DNA from 3 places in the Dysgonomonas sp. Marseille-Q5470 genome. Region 1 is predicted to be linked to each of the others. Evidence: riboswitches for the same ligand, from Rfam matches in the RefSeq annotation. Region 1 holds a riboswitch; each other region holds the start of a gene.
The links. A riboswitch is a leader RNA that binds a small molecule or an ion and turns the genes downstream of it on or off. The one in region 1 is predicted to bind cobalamin.
Positions count from the first base shown of each region.

Region 1 (4,781 bases):
TGCATATTGTTCATAGGTTTATTCTAATTATTAGTTGTATTTTTCTCCGTTATAATATTTAACGCCATACATTATCAAAAGTTTAAGTAAGCGTTGAGTAGTCAGGCAAATTTTATCGAAGAAAGAGACGAGCTAATACTTAACTCATCTCCACTCCACTTAATCATTATTTATCATTGTAAACAACTCTTCTGCTGCCAATTGAGGTCCATCCTTCGTATGTCCGTCAATAGCAAGTGAGGTGTATATCTCTCCTATTTTTACACCATTGTTATTCATATCATTAAAGAATTCTTTGATCAGCTTGCCTGCAAGCTCCTTTTCTTGTACAGGGCCAAAAGGATTGGCAAAATAAGATGTTACCAAACCATTTTCGGTCGTAGTACCTTTTGCTTTGCGGGCTCCGGCTTCGAATATTTTAATCGCTTCGTCGAGATTATCAAAAAACTCAATCTTCTGAGCAGATTCAGTATAGTTATTCGCATACAAGATATAATCTACTTTATATCCTTTAGAGATAACATCGTAAGTTGCAGCAGGAATTGTAATGCGAGCATTTATTTTGTCAGGATTAGAATAGATACCTCTCTCTAACTGTTGGAAGGCATACATAGGATCAAGGTCATCGATACGGACAAATGCTCCGATTTCGGTTCCATACCCCTTAATCGTACCATCTTCTTCTTTTTTGAGGTAACCCATATCATCAAATACGATACGCATATGACGTATATATTTCTCATTAAGCGTACGGAAAGCTTCCAAACTTTCAGATTTTCCGGCACCACTATCTCCTATAATAACGATATTGGCTTCTGTACCATTCTTGAGTAATATGTTTACCATAGCTCCGTGTAGCGGCAATCGCCCTTGCTCCATTTGCTTCACGTTATGAAGTGTAAGAAGCATTTTTTTCATATAGCCAAAATAGTCGATATCGTCGCAATGATTAGCGTAACCGATAAGAATATCATTTTTCTTATCCTTATAGTAGAAAGTACGTTTCTCTTCTATTCCATCAGGATATCCGAACACGTATATTATATCGGGTTTTTTACCGATATATTCACCGGCTTTAGCTAGTTCAAAAAGATTGGACAAGGCAAATCCGTGAACCATATAGTCCTTGTGGAAATAAACAAAGGTCAGCATATTCCCTACTTTAGCAGGAAATAAGAACCAGTCATCTTCATTCAGAATAATATTTTCTACCGGATTTGTTGTATGTTCTTGAAAAATGCCGTCGCGTGTATTTCTTTTTGTATACGAAATAAACGGAGGTTTAAACATAACAGAAGTAATGAATGGAATAGAAGTCAACCCATTGTATTCTATTGGGCAGTTCCAAGTAATGTCACTAAGAGTTAACCCTGCATTTGCACCTGCGGTAAGCTGGCGATACACAAGATGCTGATACCCCATTACGGTTTCTTGAATGCGGCGGTAGATAGAAAGTACCAATTCATTGAACAACTCGTTGGCATGCAAAAAACGTACACTTTGCAACCCGCTGCTGATGGAATTGTTATGCACTATAGTATAACGTTCCATTCTGCGCCAGAAGCCATAGAGAAGCTCTATAAGCTCTATAAATAAATCTTTATCGTTGAAGAAGATAGCATACTTGTTATGTACATTTTGCACCTCATCGGGATTACATACTGTAAGTAGCTTGAATGCTTCTATTAGTGTTTTTTGAAATTCTTCGTCAGTCTTGAATTCTTTGATATAATAATCGTAAATAATGACATCATTCTTTTTCAATCTTTGTATAAAAGCTTCAATAACCCGATGAAAACCGTAACTATTTAATATTTTTTGCCTCGTGTCGCAAAACTTAAGAGTGAAATTGATAATCGCCTTTCCTTCGCCTAAAGTAAACTCTTGTAACATGTTTAATTTTATTTATTATAGTTATTATTTCTATCCGGTTCGATATCGATTTGCAATCTCCTATCTCCATTTGTGACAGGAGATTGCAAACTTCAATACTTGATTTGAAAACATTCAAACTGCGTTGTTTTCCAACATCAAATTTAAGGAAACTTACCTATACAATTAAACGAATTAAAGACTAAATTTATAATAAATTGTAAATTAAAAATAAGTTTTTGCTATTACCTTGTATTGGTGTTGCTTATAAATACTTTATTTTTTGTCTTTTATGAATTTAGGATTAACATCAAAGGCAAAAAAGTAAGTATTTGTTTCGCTTAAACACTTAGGACAAAGGCAGTCACTATAGTTATCTTTTATATAATCGCGCACCCCTGAAACTAAAGAAACTCTACGGCAGCTACACAATTCTACGCGATCTTCTCTACAGCTGAAAGCGGCCGAACATCTTTGACATATCTTTTTCATTGTTGTAAGTTTTTATTGTTATTGAATATATAATAAGATCAGGAGAAGGTTTATTTAAAATATACAACCTCATTTGCAGATACCGAAATATGACATTGCAAGAGATCATAGTATAAATACTTCAACCAAAATCAATTTTCTATAATCAGAGAAAAATCTCTTGAGCTTTCTATCTTTTTTCGCGAAAGATGAAATTTATTTTTTTGGCAGGTCTTCTGACTTACTTCCGTTTTATACGACCTTCCCGTTTATGAAAAACAGTGGCTTTGAGGATTTGTATAAACGTTTAGCGAAGCTTACAGCAGCGCGACTGTTCAGGATTTACACCTGATTCCCTTTTCATTATATATCCAAGACTTCGAATATATAACACCAATTATGGTAACAAAGATATAGAATTATAAATAAGAACAAATATAAATAAGAAAGTTTTTGATGGTATAATGAATTACTATTTCATAAGAGTGTGTTCTGCAAGGAATAAGTTTCGAACAATAATTTCTGCTTTTAATCTTCCAAATCCCAATCATCAAAGAAGGAGTAATCCTCTGTAAACTGATCTAACTCCCGACGGTCTTTTTTTGTTGGCCGCCCCGTTCCTCTAGCTCTATCGACAAAGCCACTCACCTTAGACATTTCCAATATTTCAAGTTGAGATGGTGAAGTCACATCTTTCATAAATTCGGGCACAAGCTTCGCTCCCATTCTGTTTTCGGAAAGGTTGAGGACTTCAAAGGAATAAGTAACCGGAGGACGTCGCACTTCTATCACATCACCTACCTTAATTGATCGAGAGGGTTTTATAGTAACTCCTTTGATCGAGATACGTCCTTTTTTACATGCTTCTATTGCTATAGAACGAGTTTTGAAAAGACGAACAGCCCACAGCCATTTGTCTATACGTACTTCGTTTTTAGGTTCTTTCATAATAAAATCAGAATTTTGCCAATATGTCCGCAAACAAGACCGGCTTCACATCATTTATCAAAGTTATATATTAGATACAAAAGATATTCGTTTCTAACTTCTTTGGTTTTATTTATTATTGTATTGGTTCATGGTATTGTTGATACCTGCCAGACAAAAGCTTTTGATTATTTCGCCACAGGTCTCCAGTTTCACAGGAAGCTCTTTTTCCTCTTCGTCACTGAAATTATCGAGCACATAGCCAACTTGACCACCCCGAGAAAATTCGTTACCTATACCAAACCGTAAGCGGGCATAATCTTGTGTTCCTAGTACAGATTGTATATTACCCAGTCCGTTATGTCCGGCACTACTGCCTTTTCCTTTGAGGCGTAAAGAACCAAAAGGCAAAGCAAGATCATCTACAACTACCAAAAGATTCTCAATCGGTATCTTTTCTTGGTTTAGCCAATAACGAACAGCATTTCCGCTAAGATTCATAAAAGTAGATGGCTTTAGCAGAATAAGAGTACGTCCTTTGACCTTTAGTTCAGACACAAAGCCATAACGCCTGTCAGCAAAAACAATATTGGACGCTTTAGCTAAAGCGTCCAATACTCTGAATCCTATATTGTGGCGGGTATATTCGTATTCTCTACCAATATTACCGAGGCCGGCAATCAAGTATTTCATTCAATATATCCTATTATTAGCCGTTTTTAGCAGCAAGACCTCTTGCAGCACGAGTCAATTGAACGCGACAAACAACGGCATTTTTAGCATTTAACAGTTCAAGTCCTTCGAAGTGTAGTTCACCTACCTGGATAGATTTTCCAAGAGCAAGGCTTGTTACGTCAACGTGTACTTTCTCAGGGATCTTATCGTAAAGAGCTTTTACTTTAATCTTACGCAAGTCAAGCGAAAGTTTACCCCCTGCTTTTACACCTTCTGCAAGTCCGTCCAAAATAACAGGAACGTCCATTACAATTGGTTTGCCTTCAAATACATGAAGGAAGTCAAGGTGCAAGATAGCATCTGTTACCGGGTGTACCTGTACATCTTTCAATATAGCTTTATAGCTGTCTTTTCCTATTGTTAGGTTTACAAGGAAAATCTCAGGAGTATAAACAAGTTTGCGAACATCGCTGTTTGTAACAGTAAAAGCAATTGCTTCAGTTTGATCTCCACCATAAATTACAGCAGGGATTTTGTCTTCTTTGCGAAATGCTTTTGTCGCTTTTTTGCCAAGATCTGTTCTGGCTTCTCCTTTTAATTCAAACGTTTTCATCTTTTAATTTTAAATTGTGTTACTCAAATTAAGGATTGCTTCCTTATTCCCATCACACGTACGGGCTTATAAAAGCGGTGCAAAGATAAATATTTTACATCTTTTTTCCTAATGTTTATGAAAGTAATATTTTGTAGAAGACTACAATATGCAAATATTAAATGGAAAGAGCCCATTGAAAGTAACCTATCAGGCATATCACTATTGAGATAAAGACGAAAAG
Region 1 is NZ_CATNVE010000002.1:540,917-545,697, reverse strand. Features, by position in the region: gene ppc (phosphoenolpyruvate carboxylase) at 1-5, opposite strand, end outside; gene QOX35_RS05585 (phosphoenolpyruvate carboxykinase (ATP)) at 160-1,893, opposite strand; gene QOX35_RS05580 (cysteine-rich CWC family protein) at 2,149-2,364, opposite strand; cobalamin riboswitch at 2,553-2,756, opposite strand; gene QOX35_RS05575 (RNA-binding S4 domain-containing protein) at 2,872-3,291, opposite strand; gene pth (aminoacyl-tRNA hydrolase) at 3,400-3,963, opposite strand; gene QOX35_RS05565 (50S ribosomal protein L25/general stress protein Ctc) at 3,980-4,558, opposite strand.

Region 2 (4,781 bases), on a different contig from region 1:
TCGAATCCCGGCATACGGGCCACCAAATTACAAAAAAGAGCCAGAGAAGCACCAGTAAGGGTTACAGCAGGCATGAGTATCCGATGGTCGGATGAAACAAAAATAGTTCTGCATAAGTGAGGTACAGCCAGCCCCAAAAAAACGATAGGCCCGCAGTAAGCTGTTACAATAGCAGTAATGATGCACGAACAAACAATAACATAGAGCCGGGCTCGTTTTACATTCAATCCAAGGTTACGTGCATAACCGTCGCCTAAAAGCATCAGATTGAGAGTCTTTATCAATAGGAATGAAAGAGGTATTAATACAATCATAATGCCCACAAAAGTATACACTTGATTACCTGAAACTTTAGAAAAACTACCCAAACCCCAGATTACATAAGCTCTTACATCATCATCGTTACTAAAGAATTTCAGTACTCCAATGATAGCTGTTGCAATATACCCTATCATAACGCCGATAATAAGCAGGATAACGTTTCCTCTTACAAACCGAGAAATAGTTATAATGATAATCATTATAGCCAAAGCACCTGCTACTGCCGCTATAGATATTGCTATCTCGCCAAACAATCCCATCTTGATCAGTGCTGTTCCTCCAACACTACCTGAAAGTAGGATAATAAAAGCTACACCCAGACTTGCACCTGAGCTAATTCCAAGTTCGGAAGGTCCGGCTAATGGATTTCGAAATAGTGTCTGCATCTGTAATCCACTAATAGATAGTCCCGCGCCAGCTACTAAGGCTGTAATAGTTTGAGGAAAACGAGATTTCCAGATAATATTCTCCCAGATTATAGACTCTTCCTTTATTCCGAATAGAATATTCCAAACTGAACCTACCGGTATGGAAATTGTGCCCAATACCAGATTCAGAATGAAGAAAACGAGTATAGAGGTAGAAATCAGTGCAAAAACTATCAGGGGACGTTTCATTTATTTAAGTAATTCGTAATAACCAGGAACATATTCGGGTAACAATGACGGATGAAATATTTTTATCAAATCGGCTAAAACTACTTCGGGCTCTACAGGAGTATTTTCATAGAAAGGTTTCTCTCGCAGATTACAATATATAAGCTTTTTATCCTTAAAAGCTTTAAAATCTGCATATCGAGTATCACTTTGTTTCAAAGCATCGTAAGTGAATGTTCCATCGTGGCTATTCACCATCCGCCAATAGTCAGTATTTGCCCCCTGCGAATAAACAGTTTCGAAATCAACATAAAAACCTCCGGATTCGTTATCATTTTTCATAAAATAATTGGCTCCTGCATCTCTGAATAGTTGTGCCAGATAGCTGTTTCCTCCAACTACATACCAGTTCCCCGAATGTAATTCACCGCTCAACACTGTGGGACGTTCTGAAACAGAAGCAGACAATACTTTTAATTTATTATACTTGTTTTCTATATCATCAAACTGTTTATTGGCTTGTTCTTCTATTCCTAATAGCATAGCAATGAACTTAATCCATTCAGCCTGTCCCAAAGGAGAACTTTCTTTATATCCTAAAAAACTAATTAATGGTATATCCAGGTTTCGAATCGCATCGTATCCCCCTTTTTTGAATGGTGAAACAAGTATAATATCCGGATTTAGGGCGAGAATTGCCTCATTGTCAAATTCACCTTCTATACCAATTTTACTGGTCTTGCCTTCTTTGAGTTGTCTATTTATCTGTTCATTAAAAAGAAAGCGAGTGCTGGTTATCCCCACAACCTTATCCAATGCTTTGAGCTTAATAAAGTTCGATAGTTGCAGTGTGGTCATACAAATTACACTGCGGACAGGTATTTCTATAATCTGATAATCAGCAGGTATGCCTTCTTTGTTACTCCCTCTATTGACCAGAGCGTATTTGTAATGCATATCGCTCTCCCCGGATGGATCGGTTATATCAACTAATTTATAGTTTGCGAAGCTAATCACTTTGAAACCTTTGGCATATTTAATATTCATAGAATCTGCAGTGTTTCGATCTCCGATAGTTTTTGCATTCTTATTTTGATTACAGCCCGAAAATGCAATAACCAGAGTAAATAAGGTAAAAAGTAGTTTTTTCATCCAGATTATTCTTTTGTAATTATTAATAGTGAGAAATAAGGAAACTTGCGATCTATTATTTTATGTATATCCTGCGTATAGAATTCTTTTTCTTTAATTCCTACATTCTCAAAATAATGTATTTCCACTTTATCTATTGAAGACATAGCCTGCTTTATAGCCTGTTCCGATTGAGAAGGTTTCATTATCACGATAGAGTTTCCTGTTGCTATTCTTTTCGTTAAATCATTCGATGATATTATCCCGGGAATGATATGCAATTCTTCTTCTTGTTTGGCTATATGGATATTGGCAAGAGCTGCACAGGCAACAAACGCTGGAATGCCGGCAATACGTTCTGTAGGAATATTTTTTGATATAAGATTATCTGATATATAATGAGTTGAAGAGTAAAATCCTGCATCTCCTTCTGCTACTACAACTATTTTTAATCTTTTCTCATAATGCTTTTCTATAAGTCCAGCAACTTCCTTATAACAGAGTATAGCCTGTGATCGGTCTTTACTCATCGGTACATCAAAAAGAGAAATAACAGAATCATTAATATTCAGTTCCAATAAAATATCACGGCTACGAGATAACATATTTCCGACTGGTGAAACAGTCGAGGGGCAGAGAATAATATCTGCTTGTTGCAAAGCGTTTAAGGCTTTTAGGCTTATAAGTTCGGCATCACCTGGCCCAAGAGATACAAATGTAACGAAATCAGACATATTTATTTAAAATTATTATAGTTACAATCTGCTTAATTCAACAAAAAGTAAGCAACTGAATACCTGTAGTAGTTACAATAAATATGTTTAGAGATACGGATTTTGTATGTTCGTATATTCCGCAGCATACCAATACTGCCTTCAAAAATATGTAATGCCTCATATCTTATTTTATTATTGTAAAAAACTAATAAAATAAAACAACGAGTTTCCTGAAAATTAATAAAATAGCAATGAATACAAGATGTATTGCACAACCACTCCTATCCCTGGAAGCTTGGTGTTTATTTGTCAGATCTGGCAGGTCTTCTGGCTATCCTCCGGTTAAAAGCCTTCCCATTTCTTTCGAAACAGTGGCATGGGATTTTCAACCGATTTTATGAGAAATTACAGCTGCAGGTACAGCCCCGGATTCACACCGGGTTCCCTTTTATTACAACTTCACTATTTTGAAATTGTAATACCGAAATCTGAGTGCAAAGGTATTAATATTTTTTATTTTGAAGCCCAAATTTCAACTTCAATTTTAAGCTCTGGTAAACCCAATGCCTTCACATAAGCAATAGTCATAGATGGGTATATTGTACCAAATAGATTTTCCCATCTTGCGTCCAAAAAATCCCAATCAATATCTTCTGTAGCCCAGATATTGACTTTTATAACATCGTCGGAAGTTAAATCCTGACTTTCCAGAATTTGTTCAATATTCCTAAATGTATTGTATAACTGTTCATTCATACTATCTGGAATAACTCCATAATTATCAGTTCCAATCTGTCCGGAGAAAGTGTATAGAGTTGAATTTTTACGAATTATAGTCACATGTGAATATTTTCCAACAGGCTTTGATATATTCTCGGGATTTAATCTGACGATTCTTTTGATTTTATCACTATTCATTTCAATTTTTCTTTAAATAAGCAATCCAAATACCAAAGCGGTATTTCTTTTGTAATGCAAAAGTATAGGTAGTGTATTATTTGAAATTGGATAAAACCGACAACTCTCAGAAAAAGAAATACAATAGTTCTCGTAAATTGAATTGTAGAAATAATACATCGCTAGCAAATGCTAGATAAGCCATTGAGGAAAGTTAGCTAAATACTCTTTTGAATTTAGTATGAAATTTCTAGGATTAGTTCCTGTAAATTCTTTAAATTCTCTGTTATAGTGCGATTGATCAAAATAATCATATTGATAAGCAAGTTCTGTAAAATTTTCAAAATTTGTCTGACGCAAACAATTTAAACCGTCTTGAAAACGCATAATCCGTGAAAATATCTTTGGTGATAATCCAACAGACTGTTTTATAATTCTTTCTAATGTTCGCTCCGACAAATTCATTCCTAATTGGATTTCTTTAAGAGTTTTTCCATTTTGTAATAATGTCGAAGCATGCACCAACTTTTTATGATTATTTTTGACTCTTTCTATTTGCTTAAGGAAGAAAGAAGAGATTAGGCTTATTTTTTCTTCTAAAGAAATTGCGTTAACAAGTTGCTCAAGAATAGCATCCCTCACAATGTCTTCAAGTGAAATATTTTGATGATTTAACTCAAAAGCATCTAATCCAAAAATTGTTTTTAAAGCCGTTGGTTGCAAATATACGCCAATAACGCTAAAGTATCCACTAACTGTATGCTCCGTATATTTAGAATATTGCCCATATAAATACAATTGAGGTAACGCATGTCCCTTTTTATCAAAAAACAAGTTTGGTTCTTGTTGGAATATTAATGCCGGTAGTCCATCCGGGATAATCTTAAAACATTTATCACTAGAATTATTCTTAAAGTCCTCCAATATCCAAAAATATCGGATGTAATCTTGTAGAGCCTTTATTGGAATAATTTTTTTATAAAACATTTATCTTTATATATGTAAAATAGATAATCTAAAATATGAGTGAATGTTGCTCAATACATATCAATGCTAAGTGAAGGCTATTTTATATTACAAAGATAAATCTTTTAAAATGAATTAATCTTACTAATTTTTA
Region 2 is NZ_CATNVE010000008.1:72,546-77,326, forward strand. Features, by position in the region: gene QOX35_RS12895 (iron chelate uptake ABC transporter family permease subunit) at 1-938, opposite strand, end outside; gene QOX35_RS12900 (ABC transporter substrate-binding protein) at 939-2,069, opposite strand; gene QOX35_RS12905 (precorrin-2 C(20)-methyltransferase) at 2,075-2,782, opposite strand; cobalamin riboswitch at 3,065-3,266, opposite strand; gene QOX35_RS12910 (RidA family protein) at 3,278-3,682, opposite strand; gene QOX35_RS12915 (DUF6597 domain-containing transcriptional factor) at 3,854-4,648, opposite strand; gene QOX35_RS12920 (TonB-dependent receptor) at 4,779-4,781, opposite strand, start outside.
Region 2: linked by a shared signal. The riboswitch ahead of QOX35_RS12905 (precorrin-2 C(20)-methyltransferase) and the one ahead of QOX35_RS05580 (cysteine-rich CWC family protein) in region 1 are both predicted to bind cobalamin.

Region 3 (4,781 bases), on a different contig from region 1:
AGCTGACTGTAGGCGGAGAATAATATCAGAAATTTAAGCATAAAAAAAACAGGATCGATTTCTTCGTGAATATCGATCCTGTTTTATTTTAAATATCAGCTACTGCAAATTACTCATTGATAATACTGAAAAGCTCTTCAGCCGCTTCACGTGGACCTTCTTTGCTTTTACCATCAATGGCCAGAGAAGTATGCATTTCTCCTATTTTTGCATCACTTTCGTCTAAAGCTAGGAAGAATTTACGTACAAGCTTTTCGGCTTTATCTCTTTCTTGCACAGGGCCAAAAGGATTTGCAAAATAAGACTTAACAAGCCCTTTCTCGGTTGTTGTTCCTTTTGCCTTTCTTGCTCCGTCTTCAAAAACCTCTATTGCTTTATCAACATCCTCAAAGAAACTGATCTTTGTTTCCGATTCGGCATAATTATTAGCATATAGCATATAGTCAATCGTATACCCTCTCGATATAACCTCATAAGTAGATATCGGAATGGTTACTCGTGCATTTATTCTATCGGGGTTGGTGTAGATACCTCTATCAAGCTGAGCGAAAGCATAAGCAGGATCTAAGTCGTCAGTACGGACAAAGGCTCCTATCTCAGTTCCATATCCTTTTATCTGTCCGTCTGCTTCAAATTGCAAATATCCCATATCATCAAATATTACACGCATGTGACGTATATATTTTTCGTTGAGTGTGCGGAAAGCTTCAAGACTTTCAGATTTACCGGCTCCACTATCTCCCATTATGATAATATTCGCTTCTTTACCATTCTTCAGAGCAATGTTCACCATAGCCCCGTGAATAGGCAGATTTCCTCTTTCCATTTGCTTGATATTATGCAGCGTAAGAAGCATCTTCTTCATATAACCAAAATAGTCGATATCATCGCAATAATTAGCATAACCGATCAATATATCATTCTTCTTATCCTTATGATAGAAAGTACGTTTTTCTTCATAGCCGTCAGGATATCCAAATACGTAAATCAAATCGGGTTTTTTACCTACATAATCATTGCCTTTAGCCAGCTCAAACAAGTTAGCAAGACCTAAACCATGACACATAAAATCTTTATGGAAATAGACAAAAGCTAACAAGTTACCAACTTTTGCAGGGTACAAAAACCACTCATCCTCATTCAGAATCAAATTAGCCAATGGATTTGTTTGATGTTCCTGGAAGATACCATCTCTGGTGTTCTTCTTCGTATATGAAATATAAGGAGGATTGATAACGACTGTTCCTATAAATGGTATAGATGCAAGCCCCTTATATTCAATCGGGCAATTCCATTGCATATCGTTAAGCATCAAGCCTGCATTCGCCCCTGCGATAGTCTGACGGTATACGCTATGACTGTATCCCATTACGGTTTCTTCTGTACGTCTGTAGATAGATAGTATCAACTCATTAAGAAGTTGGTTTGCTTGCACAAAGCGCACATTTTGAAGACCATCACCCATGCGATTATTATGAACAACAGTAACCCTTTCCAGCCTTCTCCAATAATTATACAGCATTTCTATAAGTTCTATAAACAAGCCTTTATCCTTAAAGAATGGAGCAAACTTATTATTTACTACCAAAAGCTCATCTATTTCACATACAGTCAAAAGCTTCATCACCTCTATCAAAGACAAGGTGAGCTCTTCATCAGTTTTGAAATCTTTAATAAAATAATCGTAAATAATCTGGTTATCTTTCTTTATTCTGAAAATAAAGGATTCAACCACCCGATGAAACGCGTAACTACTTAAAATTTTCTGTCTGTTATCACAATACTTCAAAGAGAAATTGATGATAGCACGACCCCTGTTTAATGTAAATTCTTGCAGCATCTTTGTTATTAATTAGTTAATATATTAGTATCAAAATATTTTTATCCCTAAATCTTTTATCTTCTTTATTTTCTTTACGCTCTTTTTACGAAACAATAATGCGGCAATACATATACCGATTGCTAGACAAAAGAGTAAAGAAGATGTCAATATAAAATTGTAAACCGTGTCATGCAATAAAAATGCTGTTTTTGCACTGGTCGTTCCCTCTTCATATATCCGTATACATCCCAGCATCGTCTTGTAGGCATACAAGCCCGGTATCATGGTTATACAAGCCGGCAATGTAAATACAACCGGAGGAGTATGTATCTTATGAGCACAATAGATACCCAAAAGCCCTATCACAACAGTGCCACTTAACGTAGCTGAGATCAAGCCAAAGTCGAAATACAACAACGTAAAACGAATAGCATGACCAAGCCCTCCCAGCAAACCGGCAACCAACAATCCCTTCTTTGGCGTTTCGAACAATAGTGCAAAACCTATAGCAACAAAAAAACTAAGAAGAGCGTCTTTCAATATATCTATTAGCATAATCAAAAGTTATTTATTCCTATTATTGTCATACTAATAAACATCCCCACAGCGATACATAAGAGAATAAATCCACCGAATGCTCCACGGGCAATACCTGTAGGGATATACCCTTCAAGCAAATCGATTATACTATTTATCAGAGGAACTCCCGGAATAAGGAACAATACAGAAGTAGCAATAGATGTTTGAGGCAAATAACCAAATCCCGACAAGATATTCAATCCTGATATGGTTGTTGCCACAAATGCTGAGCAGATTACAATAACCATCAGGTTAAACTTTCTCTTAATCATCTCCTGACGCACCGCAAGCCCGACAAAAGAGGCTACAAAAGCAAAAGCCCCATCTATTAAATTCCCTCCGGCCAGTAGGCATAACGATCCGCAAGCTATTCCAATAAACAGGCGAACAAGCCAAACGGAATAACGAGAGGTATCCTTCAACCTTTTTATACGCTGGTGCAACTCCTGCAAAGAAATCCGATCTTCGGCAAGTTCCCATGTCAGCAAACTGGTATTGGTGAGTATTCCAAAGTGTACCCCATGATGTATTATCTTTTTATTGGCCGTTACTATGTTTTCCTCATTACCCATATCGGTTACTGATACCGATACAGCAGTAAATGATATCAGCATTTCTACTTTATAGTTTGTCTTCTGTGCTATACGTTGTACATTCCTATTAATTCTTTCACAGTGGGCTCCCGATTCAAGCAACAGGGTACTGACCTCCAATATGATGTCTACAAATTCTTTCAACGACAACTCTTTGTCTGAACGTGTGTTTTCTACATCTGCACATCGATCATCAACATGCGAATAATCAAGAACGTTTGCGCGCATTTCTTTCTAAACTTTTTACGATTAAACATAAATGTAAAAAGCTCTTTTGAACTTCACAATGCTGCAATAAGAACACACCTGGATAATAACATCTCCTCCGACAAGAGGGATGAATGAAATTATTAGACATAACACTTTTATCGCGAAGCATTGTCAATCCGATTTAAGGCAGGTATCCTGGCTTTCACCATTTCTATTTTCCTTCCCATCTCTGCACGAAACAGTGGATTTTTAAATAGAAACTTTCGCGGTGATTACAGTTGCGCGACAGCTCAGGACTTTCACCTGATTCCCTATTCTCCTCAATATCTGAGGCACCTTAGCGGTTGAAGAATAATGATAAAGAACTTTCGGGAGGCAAAGGTATAGGAAAAAATAATAAATAGCACATCTTTTTTATTTTTTCCTATACAAAAAGATATAAAAGAAAACAAAAAGAGAAGAGTCTCAATCAATAAGCATTTTTGCATTAAATGTTTATTTTTATGCTTAAAAACATATAACTTTGTCACAGGTTTTGGTGTCATTTACTATATCCATAGAAAATGATGAAAAGGGAATCAGGTGAAAATCCTGGACAGACCCGCTGCTGTAAGCTCCTCCAAAGACTTTGAACAATACTCTATCCACTGTTCTTACACTGAATGGGAAGGATGCTTAAAGATAAAGTAAGTCAGAAGACCTGCCAAGACCATATAGTTTGAAGCTTTCGATGAATAAAGCTGAAGATTTAGGATGGGATTTTTTCAAATAGAAAAAGCCTTCTCTATTTTATTTTTATTCTGTTACATTTATTTAAATACGTCTGTATTTATTTCTTATTCTATTCCACGTAAGCTCTGAAAATTGAGTACTTAGAAATTTATTTTATAATCAAATGGAAGCATATAAAAACTTTAAAGGCACACGGTGGCAAGAGGAAATCAATGTAAATGATTTTATACTCCAAAACTATAAAGAATACACAGGAGACGAATCTTTTCTACAAAACCCTACTGAAGCAACAATCAAGCTATGGGAAAAGTTAAGCACAATGTTTATTGAAGAAAAAGAGAAAGGCATATATGATGCCGAGACTCGAATACCTTCTCAAATTGATGCTTATGGACCCGGATATATAGACCAAGAGCTGGAAAAAATTGTAGGGGTTCAAACAGACAAACCGCTAAAAAGAGCAATATTCCCTAACGGAGGTCTCCGTATGGTGAAACAGAGTTTGGCCGAATATGGTTATAAACTCGACAAAGGGACAGAAGAAATATTCTCAAAATACAGACGCACACACAACGAAGGTGTATTCGCTGCTTATACCGACAGTATCCGCAGAGCCAGAAGCAATGGATTGTTAACGGGCCTACCCGATGCTTACGGACGTGGACGTATTATCGGCGATTATCGCAGAGTAGCTCTTTACGGTGTAGATCGATTAATCTCGGAACGAGAAAAACGTTTCCAAGAATGTGACCCAATTGTGATGACAGACGATCTAATTCGTCTTCGTGAAGAGCTAAGTTCGCAAATAGAAGCATTACTAGCCTTGAAACGTATGGCTGCTTCGT
Region 3 is NZ_CATNVE010000001.1:70,454-75,234, forward strand. Features, by position in the region: gene QOX35_RS00330 (TldD/PmbA family protein) at 1-23, shown strand, start outside; gene QOX35_RS00335 (phosphoenolpyruvate carboxykinase) at 110-1,840, opposite strand; gene QOX35_RS00340 (threonine/serine exporter family protein) at 1,871-2,377, opposite strand; gene QOX35_RS00345 (threonine/serine exporter family protein) at 2,380-3,222, opposite strand; cobalamin riboswitch at 3,373-3,557, opposite strand; cobalamin riboswitch at 3,724-3,926, shown strand; gene pflB (formate C-acetyltransferase) at 4,100-4,781, shown strand, end outside.
Region 3: linked by a shared signal. The riboswitch ahead of QOX35_RS00345 (threonine/serine exporter family protein) and the one ahead of QOX35_RS05580 (cysteine-rich CWC family protein) in region 1 are both predicted to bind cobalamin.